DNA from 2 places in the Streptomyces chlorus genome. Region 1 is predicted to be linked to the other one. Evidence: riboswitches for the same ligand, from Rfam matches in the RefSeq annotation. Region 1 holds a riboswitch; the other holds the start of a gene.
The links. Region 1 has a riboswitch for glycine ahead of gcvP (aminomethyl-transferring glycine dehydrogenase). Riboswitches for the same ligand answer to the same signal wherever they lie in the genome.
Positions count from the first base shown of each region.

Region 2: another riboswitch for glycine. It lies ahead of gcvT (glycine cleavage system aminomethyltransferase GcvT); the one in region 1 lies ahead of gcvP (aminomethyl-transferring glycine dehydrogenase).

Region 1 is NZ_JBHSOA010000102.1:14,361-20,236, forward strand. Features, by position in the region: gene ACFPZI_RS32910 (extracellular solute-binding protein) at 1-328, opposite strand, end outside; gene ACFPZI_RS32915 (TOBE domain-containing protein) at 822-1,217, shown strand; gene gcvP (aminomethyl-transferring glycine dehydrogenase) at 1,387-4,272, opposite strand; glycine riboswitch at 4,444-4,540, opposite strand; gene ACFPZI_RS32925 (PRC-barrel domain-containing protein) at 4,652-5,038, shown strand; gene ACFPZI_RS32930 (DNA polymerase IV) at 5,122-5,876, opposite strand, start outside.
Region 2 is NZ_JBHSOA010000018.1:30,012-35,887, reverse strand. Features, by position in the region: gene ACFPZI_RS09975 (enhanced serine sensitivity protein SseB C-terminal domain-containing protein) at 348-1,136, opposite strand; gene ACFPZI_RS09970 (enhanced serine sensitivity protein SseB) at 1,255-2,061, opposite strand; gene ACFPZI_RS09965 (AAA family ATPase) at 2,177-2,845, opposite strand; glycine riboswitch at 3,080-3,179, shown strand; glycine riboswitch at 3,180-3,302, shown strand; gene gcvT (glycine cleavage system aminomethyltransferase GcvT) at 3,338-4,477, shown strand; gene gcvH (glycine cleavage system protein GcvH) at 4,859-5,236, shown strand; gene glyA (serine hydroxymethyltransferase) at 5,252-5,876, shown strand, end outside.

The sequences.
Region 1 (5,876 bases):
GCTTGAGTACGCCGCCGCCCCAGGTGTGGAAGATGTCCGGCAGCTTCCCGGAGGCGGTCAGCGCGGTCATCTTGGACTTGTAGGCGTCGTTCTCGAGCTGCACGATCTTTATCTTGACCGTGGGGTTCTGCTTCTCGAATTTCCGGGCGAGAGCGGCCCAGACGTCCTTCGTCGGCTGGGTGGTGGAGATGTTCCACCACTCGATCGTGGTCGTCCCGGACGACCCTCCGTCCGAGTCGCCACCACACGCGCTCAGTGCCGTGATGCCCAGGCCGGCCGCGGCGGAGGCCGCCAGGAAGCTGCGGCGGGACAGTGCCGGGGCGCCCATGTCATGCGCTCCTTGGAGTCAGGGGCGGACATCTCCACACCCACCCGCTGGTTCGAAAGTTTCGCAAAAGATTCAGAAACATGCGTTTTTGCCACACCCTAGAGACAGCCGCCAAACGGCGGCAACCCCTTGTACGCGGTGAATCTTCCGCCGACCCGCACCGCAGGCGCCGACGCGGCCCGCCGCCGGGGCCGGACCCGGCGTTTCCGCCATCCTCCGCAAGGCGGCGCTCCCGCCGATCGGCCGGTCCGGACCGCCCCCGTCGCCACCCCCGCCACCCCGGACCACGGCCCGCCCGGGGGTCCGGTTCGAAGCGGCCCGGTGACCGCGCGGCGGCCGCATCCGAAGACACCGAACGGCATCGCGCCGCTTCCACCAAGGCATGCGAAACTTTCGGATCATCTGGCAAACCTTACGATCGGGGGCGCGGGAGCCACTCACCCTCATCGACCCCGCACCGTCCGGCCCCGACGCCCGCCCTATCGTGATCGGCATGCAGTCCTACACGATCGGCCAGGCAGCGCGGCTGCTCGGCGTCAGCCCGGACACCGCCCGCCGCTGGGCGGACGCGGGCCGGGTCACCACCTACCGCGACGAAGGCGGACGGCGGCTCATCGACGGGCGGGACCTGGCCGCGTTCTCGGTCGACCTCGCGAAGGCCGGCACGGCCGAGGAGGGCACGCCGTACACCTCGGCGCGCAATGCCTTTCCCGGTATCGTCACCGCGATCAAGCTCGGCGACGTGGCCGCCCAGGTCGAGATCCAGGCAGGCCCGCACCGACTGGTCTCGCTGCTGACCCGCGAGGCCGTCGAGGAGCTCGGGCTGGAGGTCGGCATGGAGGCCACGGCCCGGATCAAGTCGACAAACGTCCATATCGACCGCGTCTGACGCACAGAAACGGCCCCGGCCCTGGTCCTGCGGGGCAGGTGGGGTACGACGAGGGGCTCCGCCCCGGCCACATGGCCGAAGCGGAGCCCCTCCACTCCCCGGTACCGGTACGGGGCGTTGCTCCCCGGTCGTCGGTCCCGGTCCTGGTCCCGTAGGGCCCCCCGCCGCGTCAGTCCTCGTACGCCTCCAGCGGAGGGCAGGAGCACACCAGGTTGCGGTCGCCGAAAGCCTGGTCGACGCGGCGCACCGGTGGCCAGTACTTGTCGGCGACGCTCACACCGGTCGGGAAGACTGCTTCCTGACGGCTGTACGCGTGCTCCCACTCCCCACCGAGCGCGGCAGCGGTGTGTGGGGCGTTGCGCAGGGGGTTGTCGTCCGCGGGCCACTCACCGGAGCCGACCTTCTCGATCTCCGCGCGAATCGCGATCATCGTCTCGCAGAACCGGTCGAGTTCGGCCAGGTCCTCGGACTCGGTCGGCTCGATCATCAGCGTCCCGGCCACCGGGAACGACATCGTCGGCGCGTGGAAGCCGTAGTCGATCAGCCGCTTGGCCACATCGTCCACGCTCACGCCGGTCGCCTTGGTCAGGGGGCGCAGGTCGATGATGCACTCGTGCGCGACCAGCCCGCCGGGGCCGGTGTACAGCACCGGGTAGTGCGGCTCGAGGCGCTTGGCGATGTAGTTGGCGCTGAGTACCGCCACCTGGGTGGCCCGCTTGAGTCCCTCGCCGCCCATCAGCCGGACGTACGCCCACGAGATGGGCAGGATGCCCGCGGAGCCCCACGGCGCCGCCGAGACGGGCCCGATCCCGGTCTCCGGCCCGGCCTCGGGCTGCAGCGGGTGGTTCGGCAGGAACGGCGCCAGGTGCGCCCGCACGCCGACCGGGCCGACGCCGGGACCGCCGCCGCCGTGCGGGATGCAGAAGGTCTTGTGCAGGTTCAGGTGCGAGACGTCCCCGCCGAAGTGTCCGGGCTTGGCCAGCCCGACCAGCGCGTTGAGGTTCGCGCCGTCCACGTACACCTGGCCGCCGGCCTCGTGCACGGCCGCGCAGATGGCCGCGACGTGCTCCTCGAACACACCGTGCGTGGAGGGGTACGTGATCATCAGCACCGACAGCTCGTCGCGGTACCGTTCGATCTTCGCGCGCAGGTCGTCGATGTCGACCTCGCCGTCCTCTGCGGTCTTCACGACGACGACCTTCATGCCGGCCATGACGGCGCTGGCGGCGTTGGTGCCGTGCGCGGAGGACGGGATGAGGCAGACGGTGCGCTGCTCGTCACCGTTGGCCCGGTGGTAGCCGCGTACGGCGAGCAGCCCTGCCAGTTCGCCCTGGGAGCCCGCGTTGGGCTGGAGGCTCACCTTGTCGTAGCCGGTGACCTCCGCGAGCCGGTCCTCCAGCTCGTGGATGAGCGTGAGGTAGCCCTGGGCCTGCCCGGCCGGCGCGAAGGGGTGCAGCTGCCCGAACTCGGGCCAGGTGATGGGCTCCATCTCCGCGGTCGCGTTGAGCTTCATGGTGCAGGAGCCCAGCGGGATCATGCCGCGGTCCAGCGCGTAGTCGCGGTCGGCGAGCCTGCGCAGGTAGCGCAGCATCGCGGTCTCGGAGCGGTGCTGGTGGAAGACGGGGTGCGTCAGGTACTCGTCGGTGCGCAGCAGGGCGTCCGGGAGAGTGTTCCCCGCGACCGCGTCCAGGGACTCGACGTCACCTTCGACACCGAAGGCGCTCCACACGGCGGCGAGCCGGTCCCGTGTGGTGGTCTCGTCGCAGGCGATCGAGACGAGGTCGGCGTCGGCGAGGTACAGGTTGACGCCGTTGTCACGGGCGGCGGCGACGACCTCGGCGGCCCGCCCCGGGACCCGCACGGTCAGCGTGTCGAAGTACGCGTCGTGGACGATCTCCACGCCACCGGCCCGGAGCCCCTCGGCGAGGACGGTCGCGTAGCGGTGCGTGCGCCACGCGATGGTCCTCAGCCCCTCGGGGCCGTGGTACACGGCGTACATGCCCGCCATGACGGCGAGCAGCACCTGGGCGGTACAGATGTTGCTGGTGGCCTTCTCACGGCGGATGTGCTGCTCGCGGGTCTGGAGCGCGAGCCGGTAGGCCTTGTGCCCGTCCGCGTCGACGGAGACACCGACGAGCCGTCCGGGCAGGCTGCGCGCCATCTTCTCCTGCACGGCCATGTATCCGGCGTGCGGTCCGCCGAAGCCCATCGGCACGCCGAAGCGCTGCGTCGTGCCGACCGCGATGTCCGCGCCGAGTTCACCGGGAGACGTCAGCAGCGTGAGGGCGAGCAGATCGGCGGCGACGGTGACGAGCGCGCCCAGTTCGTGCGCCTGGTCGATCACCGGCTTGATATCGCGTACGGCACCGGAGGCGCCCGGGTACTGGATCAGCACGCCGTTGATCTCACGCTCGGCGACCTCGGCGGGGATACCCTCGCTCAGGTCGGCGACGACGATCTCGACACCCGCCGGCTCGGCGCGCGTCTGGATGACGGCGATGGTCTGCGGCAGCGCGTCCGCGTCGACCAGGAACAGGCCCTTCTTGTTCTTGCCCATGCGGCGCGACAGCGCCATCGCCTCGGCGGCCGCGGTGCCCTCGTCGAGCAGGGAGGCTCCGGAGGTCGGCAGGCCGGTGAGCTCGGCGACCATGGTCTGGAAGTTCAGCAGCGCCTCGAGCCGCCCCTGCGAGATCTCGGGCTGGTACGGCGTGTAGGCCGTGTACCAGGCGGGGTTCTCCATGACGTTCCGCAGGATGACGGGCGGCGTGAAGGTCCCGTAGTACCCCAGCCCGATCATGGAGCCGAGCACCTCGTTGCGGTCGGCCAGTGACCGCAGTTCGGCCAGCACCTCGGGCTCGGTCCGGGCACCCGGCAGGTCCAGCGCGTCGGCGTTCTTGATCACGTCCGGGACCGCGGCGGCCGTCAGCTCGTCGAGCGAGCCGTAGCCGACCTGCGCCAGCATCTTGGCGCGGGCCTCGTGGTCGGGGCCGATATGACGCTGTTCGAAGGGCGTTCCCTGTTCGAGCTCGGAGAGGGCAATGCGATGGGCGGTCATGTGCGGAGGCCTCCTGGTCCGACGACCTTCGAGGGGCACCATGGCGGGTGCCCGGACGGCCTCCCCCTCTGTCATCTCAACCTGAGAGCTTCACCGGCCGCCCGGGGCGGCCGGCTTTCACCGTCGGTGAGAGCGGGAGCCGTCGACACCCGCCCTGCTTTCCAGAGTGACCTCGTCCATGCGGTACGTGGGCCTGAGAGATTCCGGGGAGGATTTGCTCCTTCGGCGCCCTCCGATGATGCAGGGAGGGCTCTCCCGCACGGGGTCAGCAGCCGCTGCCAGGGTACCAGCGAGGGCAAGACCCGGACTTTCGAGTGGCCGCTCCGCCGATTGTGCCGTTTTGTAGTGCTGACGAATCCTTGCGACCTGTGGAGGGCCCGTGCAGACCGACATCGATCCGCGCAACCTGATCGGCCGCAAGGCGTTCGACCGCAATGGCAACCGGATCGGCACGATAGACGAGGTCTATCTCGACGACGCCACCGGCGTGCCGGAGTGGGCGGCGATACGCACCGGCCTGTTCAGCAGGGACGCCTTCGTCCCCCTGGAACCGAGCGAACTGATCGACGGCGGCCTCCACATCCCCTTCGAACGCGCTCTGATCAAGGACGCCCCCGACTTCGGTGTGGGCCGCCATCTCTCCCCGGAGCAGGAGCTCCAGCTCTACCACCACTACGGCCTGGACACGGCCGCCCCTCCCCCTCCCCCTCCCCCGCTCCCGGACCACGACTTCGGCAGGCTCGCCGGCAGGGACGACTCTGCCTGACGACGACCCATGGCGCATCCGAGCCACCGACCCGGCACCCGCCCGTCCAGGGCCTGCCTCCGGACTCACACAGGGCAGCACCCTCACCCGCCCAAGGCCCCCGGGTCCGTAACATCGGCCACCGCCCCCGCACCAGCCCTTGAAACCTGACTGCCCCGGGTATCCCGGGTATCCCGGGTGTCCCGGCCGTCCTGGGCGCCCCGGGCGTCGCCGTCGGCCCTGCCGTCCTGGGTGCCCTCATCGCCCTGACCGTCACTGTCCTGACCGTCGCCGTCCTGGCTGTCCTCGCCGCTCGGGCCGTCCGCGCTCTTCCCGCTGTCCCCAGGTCTTCGCTCCACCAACGGCAGCGGATCCGCGGGGTGCAGGGCCGGGTCGTCGGTCCGGAAGGTCCTCACCCGCCCCGGCGCCGATCCTGGCGTCTCGAACCGCACGGTGACCCGCCCGAGGCCGCTGCCCTGGACCCACCCATGACCGTACTCGCTGTGCCTCACGTCGTGCCCGGCCGGCCAGCGCCGCTCGGCACCCGCCTGTTGCCGTTCCTCCGCGAGCACTGCCGCCTCCGCTTCCTCGCCCAGCAGTTCCTTGCCCCGCTCCCCCGCCGCCTGCGCGAACAGGTCCTCCTGCGTATAGTCGGCGAGCCCGCTGACCCCCACGCCCAGCAGCCGCACGCCACCCGTCGTGTCGACCGAGTCCAGCAGCCGCGCCGCCGCCTCACGCACCACCGCTGGATCGTCCGTGGGCCCCCGCAGGGTCTCGGAGCGGGTGAGCGTCGAGAAGTCGTACCGCCGCACCTTCAGCACGATGGTCCGTCCCGACAGCCTCGCGGCCCTCAGCCGGC
Region 2 (5,876 bases), on a different contig from region 1:
CCGGATAGCGGTGATACCCACCTGAGATCTGAACAGTTGACATAAGGGACGCATCAGGCGTCCCGCCGTCAGGAATTAACCATCCCGATACATTCGGCGCCCCCTCAACGGCCGCGCGGGAAGCGCCGAGCGGCGTGAAGAACGGGTGAAACCGCAGGTGACAGGCGGTCGACCGGCCATAGCTGAGCGCACATGGTCGAAAACCTGACGTGAAATCAGTGCCCGGCGGCGGAACGGGCGGCCCGCGCCGACGCTCATGTCCACTCCGTGGGCACCGTCACGCTGAGTCAGCGCAGGCGGGTGCGGCCGGGCACCGGCCGCACCCGCCTCTCCCGCATACGGCCCGGTCAGCGCTGGTGCGCGGGCGGATAGCCGGAGCCCGCGGCGGGGGGCGCGGCGACGCCATGGGCCTCGCGGTCGTAGAACGGGCGGGCGTTGGCCCGCAGCCACATCGCGACCGGGTCGTGCTCGTCGGACATCGCGACGGTCGACACCGGAAGCCCGTCCGGAACCGCGCCGAGGGACTGCCGCATCATCGCGCGCACCGCGTCCACGGCCGGCGGCGACGTGTCGTACACGTCCAGGCCGATGGCGAGATACGGGGCGCCCAGCGACGGCTGTACCCAGGCACGACGCAGCGAGCGGACGGCGGGGGTGCGGTGCGCGTTCTGCGCGAGCAGGGCGTAGAACTGCGGGATCTCGATGGCGGGTTCGGACAGCCGCAGGGGCCCGGCGGGCTGGCGGTCGAGGCCGGTGGCGAGCCTGCGCAGATCGAGCCAGGGGATGCCGAGGCCACCGCCGGGGGCGTGCGGATTGAGCCAGAGTCCGTAGCGGTCGGGGTAGAGGGCGCGGGCGGCCTCGAGGCCGTCGACGACCTCGTAGGACCGGTTCCAGCCACTGGCGGACAGCTCCTGGGCGGAGGTCACGCAGGGCGCGTAGCCGAAGCCGTCGACCTCCATGTTCCCGTACTGGGCGTCCGGGGAGCCCGACTGGCCCTGCCACAGCAGCATCCAGACGTGACCGGAGGAGGGGGTCGCGAGCGCGCGCAGCAACGCCTCGTAGGCGTCGTAACGCCCCGGTGTCACCTGGCGCAGCATGTGCTCGACCTGTCCGGCCGCCGCGGTGCCTGCGCTCACTTTGTATCGCCCCTCCGTACAACACCCTCACCCAAGCCAATGAACCTAGCTTAAGCGCCTCTCGGTCCCGGGGAGCTCCGCCGGTCCGCGGCCGGCCTCCGGCTGCGCTGCGGACTCCTCACCGCTCCCACTGGTAGAAGGGGCGGACACGATCGCGCATCCACTGGCCGACCGGGTCCTGGGTCACGTCCAGGAGGACCAGGTTGACGGGCCACTTCACCGGCTCGCGGCCCAGCGCGCGGCCCAGCGCGTCCATCGGCGCGGCCCGCAGATCGCCCTCCGCACGGGTCAGTTCGGCGGGGGACAGTTCGACGCCGACGAACAGCACCGGTCCGGCCGTCTCGATCTCGGCGAGGCAGCGGCGGGCGGTGGAGACGAGACCGAGGGCCTCGAACTCCGTGGAGGCGGCGGCGAGGAAGTCCACCGGGTCGTCCTGCCAGTCGGGTTCGAACAGCTTGACCCGGCCGCCGCTCGCGGGGCCGTCCAGCGGTCCGCGTCCGGCGCGGCACAGGGCGGCGACGGCGGGCGGCGGCAGCGGGATGCCGACCACTCCCCCGGGGTTCACGGCGATCCCGGCCTGCGGTGGCAGACCGCGTGCGAACTCCACCGCGGGCGCGACGGTGAACGACATGTGGGAGCCGACGACCTGGCGGAACTGTTCCTCGGAACTGAAGACCGGGACGTACGCCTGGCCTTCGATCTCCATCGTGGGCAGGTCCAGCGGGCCGCTGTCCGGTCCGCCGCCGCCCGGCAGCGGTATCCACACATAACTCCGGCCCAGTACCTCGATGATCCGGCCGTCGGCCGAGGGGACGCCGAGGGAGGCGGAGAGCACCTCCTCCAGCTCGTTGCCGGGCCATCCGCCGTGCGGATGGGGGTGAGTCTGTGCCGGGAAGTCCGCGGAGAAGCCCGCCGGGAAGTCCATCTGCCTACCGCCTGCCTGGAACCACTGCTGTGGCTGAAAGGCTAACCGCTGCCGCGCCCGGCGGTCGGCCCTTACGGCCGCCTGTCCGCACACCGGCCGGCCGCCTGTGCGGCCGTCAGTCCGTGAAGTCGATGCGGTGCAGTGCGTTCGCCGCGTCGCGGTCGGCCAGGACGGCCGAGCCGCAGCCCGCGGGCAGGTCACCGCGCGTCACGGACGTCAGCAGCCGGTCGATGGCGGTGCGGTGGCGCCGGAAGGCGTACCGGGAGACCCCGCGGCCGCGCTCACGCTGGCCGTCCAGGGCCTGCTCCGGAGGGACGTCGAGCAGCAGCAGATGCAGGTCCGCGCCCCGGCGGCGGGCCTCGCGGGCCAGCCAGCGGCGCACCCAGGCCTGCGTGCCGCAGTCGTGGACGACGACTCCCTCGCCGGTGCGCAGGGCGCGCCGCAGTCCGGCGTAGTGGGCGAGGCGGACCAGGGGCCGGTACACCGCGTACGGCAGGAGGCGCGGCATGCCGCGGTCCCACCGGTCGCGGGTGTCCTGCGAGTCGATCAGGGTGCCGCGCGCCGCGCGCCGCATGAGGGTGGACTTGCCGCTGCCGGGCAGTCCGGTGACCACGACGAGGTCGCGGGGGCCGAAGATCAGGGCGTGCGGGCTGCGGCCGGCGCGCTCGCGCAGGTCGCGGACGACAGGCGCGGGCAGGGTGCCGCATGCCTCCCGGGCCGAGGGGGCCTGCTGCTCGGACAGCGTGACGCCCGTGGTGGTGGCGTACGCCCTGGCCTTGTTCACCGTGAGTCCTCCCCTGGGGGCTGTCCGGCCCTGTGCCCAGGCACCGAACACCTCCCCGCCGAGTGTAAAGAGACGGTAACGCCGGGTGTCTCTGGTTTCCGTCCCTTTCCCGATACAGGCCTGTCACAGCCGTCCGTGAACACCCGAATACCCTGTGCTTCTCCCGGAAGGGTCCCCCTGCCGCGGCCCCGCGATGCGTGCAATGATGAGCGCGCCAACTGCATACCGGCCGTTTGAATCCGCGCGGGAGAGTCCCCGGCACCGTTGCCGTCGGGGCGCCGAAGGAGCAAGTCCCTCCCTTGAATCTCTCAGGCACCGTTACCGCGTGGGCGAGGCACATCTGAAAAGCGGGCCCCGCGCGAGTCGCCGGTGGCTCCACCCAAGGTGCAAGCCGTGGTCGTCCCCTGCGCGGGCGGTCATGGCGAACCTCTCAGGTTCCGATGACAGATGGGGAGGAAAGACCTCGCCTGTCCTGCCCTGGGAGACCGACCGATGAGCAGTACCGAACTCCGCCGGACCGCGCTCGACGCCCTGCATCGTTCACTCGGTGCCACGATGACCGATTTCGCCGGCTGGGACATGCCCCTGCGCTACGGCTCCGAACGCGACGAGCACAACGCCGTGCGGACGAGGGCCGGTCTCTTCGATCTCTCCCACATGGGCGAGATCACCGTCACCGGCCCGCAGGCGTCCCGGTTCCTCGATCACGCGCTGGTCGGCACCATCGGGACCGTCAAGCCCGGCCGTGCCCGCTACACCATGATCTGCCGCGAGGACGGCGGCATCCTGGACGACCTGATCGTCTACCGGCTCGACGACACCGAGGCCGGGTCCCCTCGCTACCTGGTCGTCGCGAACGCCTCCAACGCCCAGGTGGTGCTGGACGCGCTCGTGGAGCGGTCGGCCGGTTTCGACGCCGAGGTCCGTGACGACCGCGACGCGTACGCGCTGCTCGCGGTGCAGGGCCCCGAGTCCGCCGGCATCCTGCAGTCCCTGACCGACGCCGACACCGACGTCGAGGGCATGAAGTACTACACCGGGCAGCCCGGCACGGTCGCGGGCCTCCCCGCCCTCATCGCCCGTACCGGCTACACCGGCGAGGACGGCTTCGAGCTGTTCGTGAAGCCGGAGCACGCGGTGGAGCTGTGGCAGGCGCTGACCAAGGCGGGCGAGGGCGTCGGGTTGGTCCCGTGCGGGCTGTCCTGCCGGGACACGCTGCGTCTGGAGGCCGGCATGCCGCTGTACGGCAATGAACTGAGCACCTCCATGACGCCGTTCGACGCCGGGTTCGGCCGGGTGGTGAAGTTCGAGAAGGAGGGCGACTTCGTGGGCCGCGCCGCCCTGGCCGAGGCCGCCGCCCGCGCCGAGCGGACCCCGCCCCGCGCCCTGGTCGGCCTGGTCGCCGAGGGCCGCCGGGTCCCGCGCGCCGGGTACGCGGTGGTCGCCGGGGGCGAGGTGATCGGCGAGGTCACCTCCGGTGCGCCCTCCCCGACGCTGGGCCGGCCGATCGCGATGGCGTACGTCGACGGGGCGTACGCGGTGCCGGGCACGGCGGGCGTGGGCGTGGACATCCGCGGCAGCCACGAGCCGTACGAGGTCGTGGCGCTGCCGTTCTACAAGCGGCAGAAGTAACCGTCGCAGAGGGCCCCGGGACGGCTGATGCTGTGGGCGCATCCGGCGGGCCCGGGGCATGAGCCCGCCGACCGTGACACTTTCCGGGAATGTGTCACGGTTCGCAGCCGGAGTACCAGTGCCGTCGGTACGGGCTCGCGAGGCCCGGAACGCCGGGCCGAATCGACCAACAGCATCACGGCCTTCCGGGCCCTCCCACGTCGTCGTAGGTCGTCGTAGGTCGGCGCGTAGGTCCTCGTACGTCGCCGTAGGGGCTCGCAGATCCCCGCAGGTCCTCGCACGGGTGAGCCGGGCAGGTCGTGCCCGCTCACGCGTACGTCCCGTACTTCCCGTAGTTTCCGAGTCATCAGCAAGTCCACCGTGTACAGGAGAATCCAGGTCATGAGCAACCCCCAGCAGCTGCGTTACAGCAAGGAGCACGAGTGGCTGTCGGCCGCCGAGGACGGTGTGTCGACCATCGGCATCACCGAGCACGCGGCCAACGCACTCGGCGATGTCGTGTTCGTCCAGCTCCCCGAGGTCGGTGACACCGTGACCGCGGGCGAGACCTGCGGCGAACTGGAGTCGACCAAGTCGGTCAGCGACCTGTACTGCCCGGTCACCGGCGAGGTCACCGAGATCAACGAGGACGTGGTGAACGACCCCTCGCTGGTGAACTCGGCCCCCTTCGAGGGCGGCTGGCTGTTCAAGGTACGGGTCGGCGAGGAGCCGGCCGACCTGCTCTCCGCCGCCGAGTACGACGCCTTCATCCAGGGCTGAGGAGGCCGTAGTCCCATGTCGCATCTGAACACCCCGCTGCACGAGCTCGACCCGGACGTCGCCGCGGCGATCGACGCCGAACTCCACCGCCAGCAGTCCACCCTCGAGATGATCGCCTCGGAGAACTTCGCCCCGGTCGCGGTCATGGAGGCCCAGGGCACGGTCCTTACCAACAAATACGCCGAGGGCTACCCCGGCCGCCGCTACTACGGCGGCTGCGAGCACGTCGACGTGATCGAGCAGATCGCCATCGACCGGGTCAAGGAGCTGTTCGGCGCCGAGCACGCCAATGTGCAGCCGCACTCGGGCGCGCAGGCCAACGCCGCCGCGATGTTCGCGCTGCTCAAGCCCGGTGACACGATCATGGGCCTGAACCTCGCGCACGGCGGGCACCTGACCCACGGCATGAAGATCAACTTCTCGGGCAAGCTCTACGACGTCGTCGCCTACCACGTCGGCGACGACGGCCGGGTCGACATGGCCGAGGTCGAGCGGCTGGCCAAGGAGAGCAGGCCGAAGCTGATCGTCGCCGGCTGGTCGGCGTACCCGCGGCAGCTGGACTTCGCCGAGTTCCGCCGGATCGCGGACGAGGTCGGCGCGTACCTGATGGTCGACATGGCGCACTTCGCCGGTCTGGTCG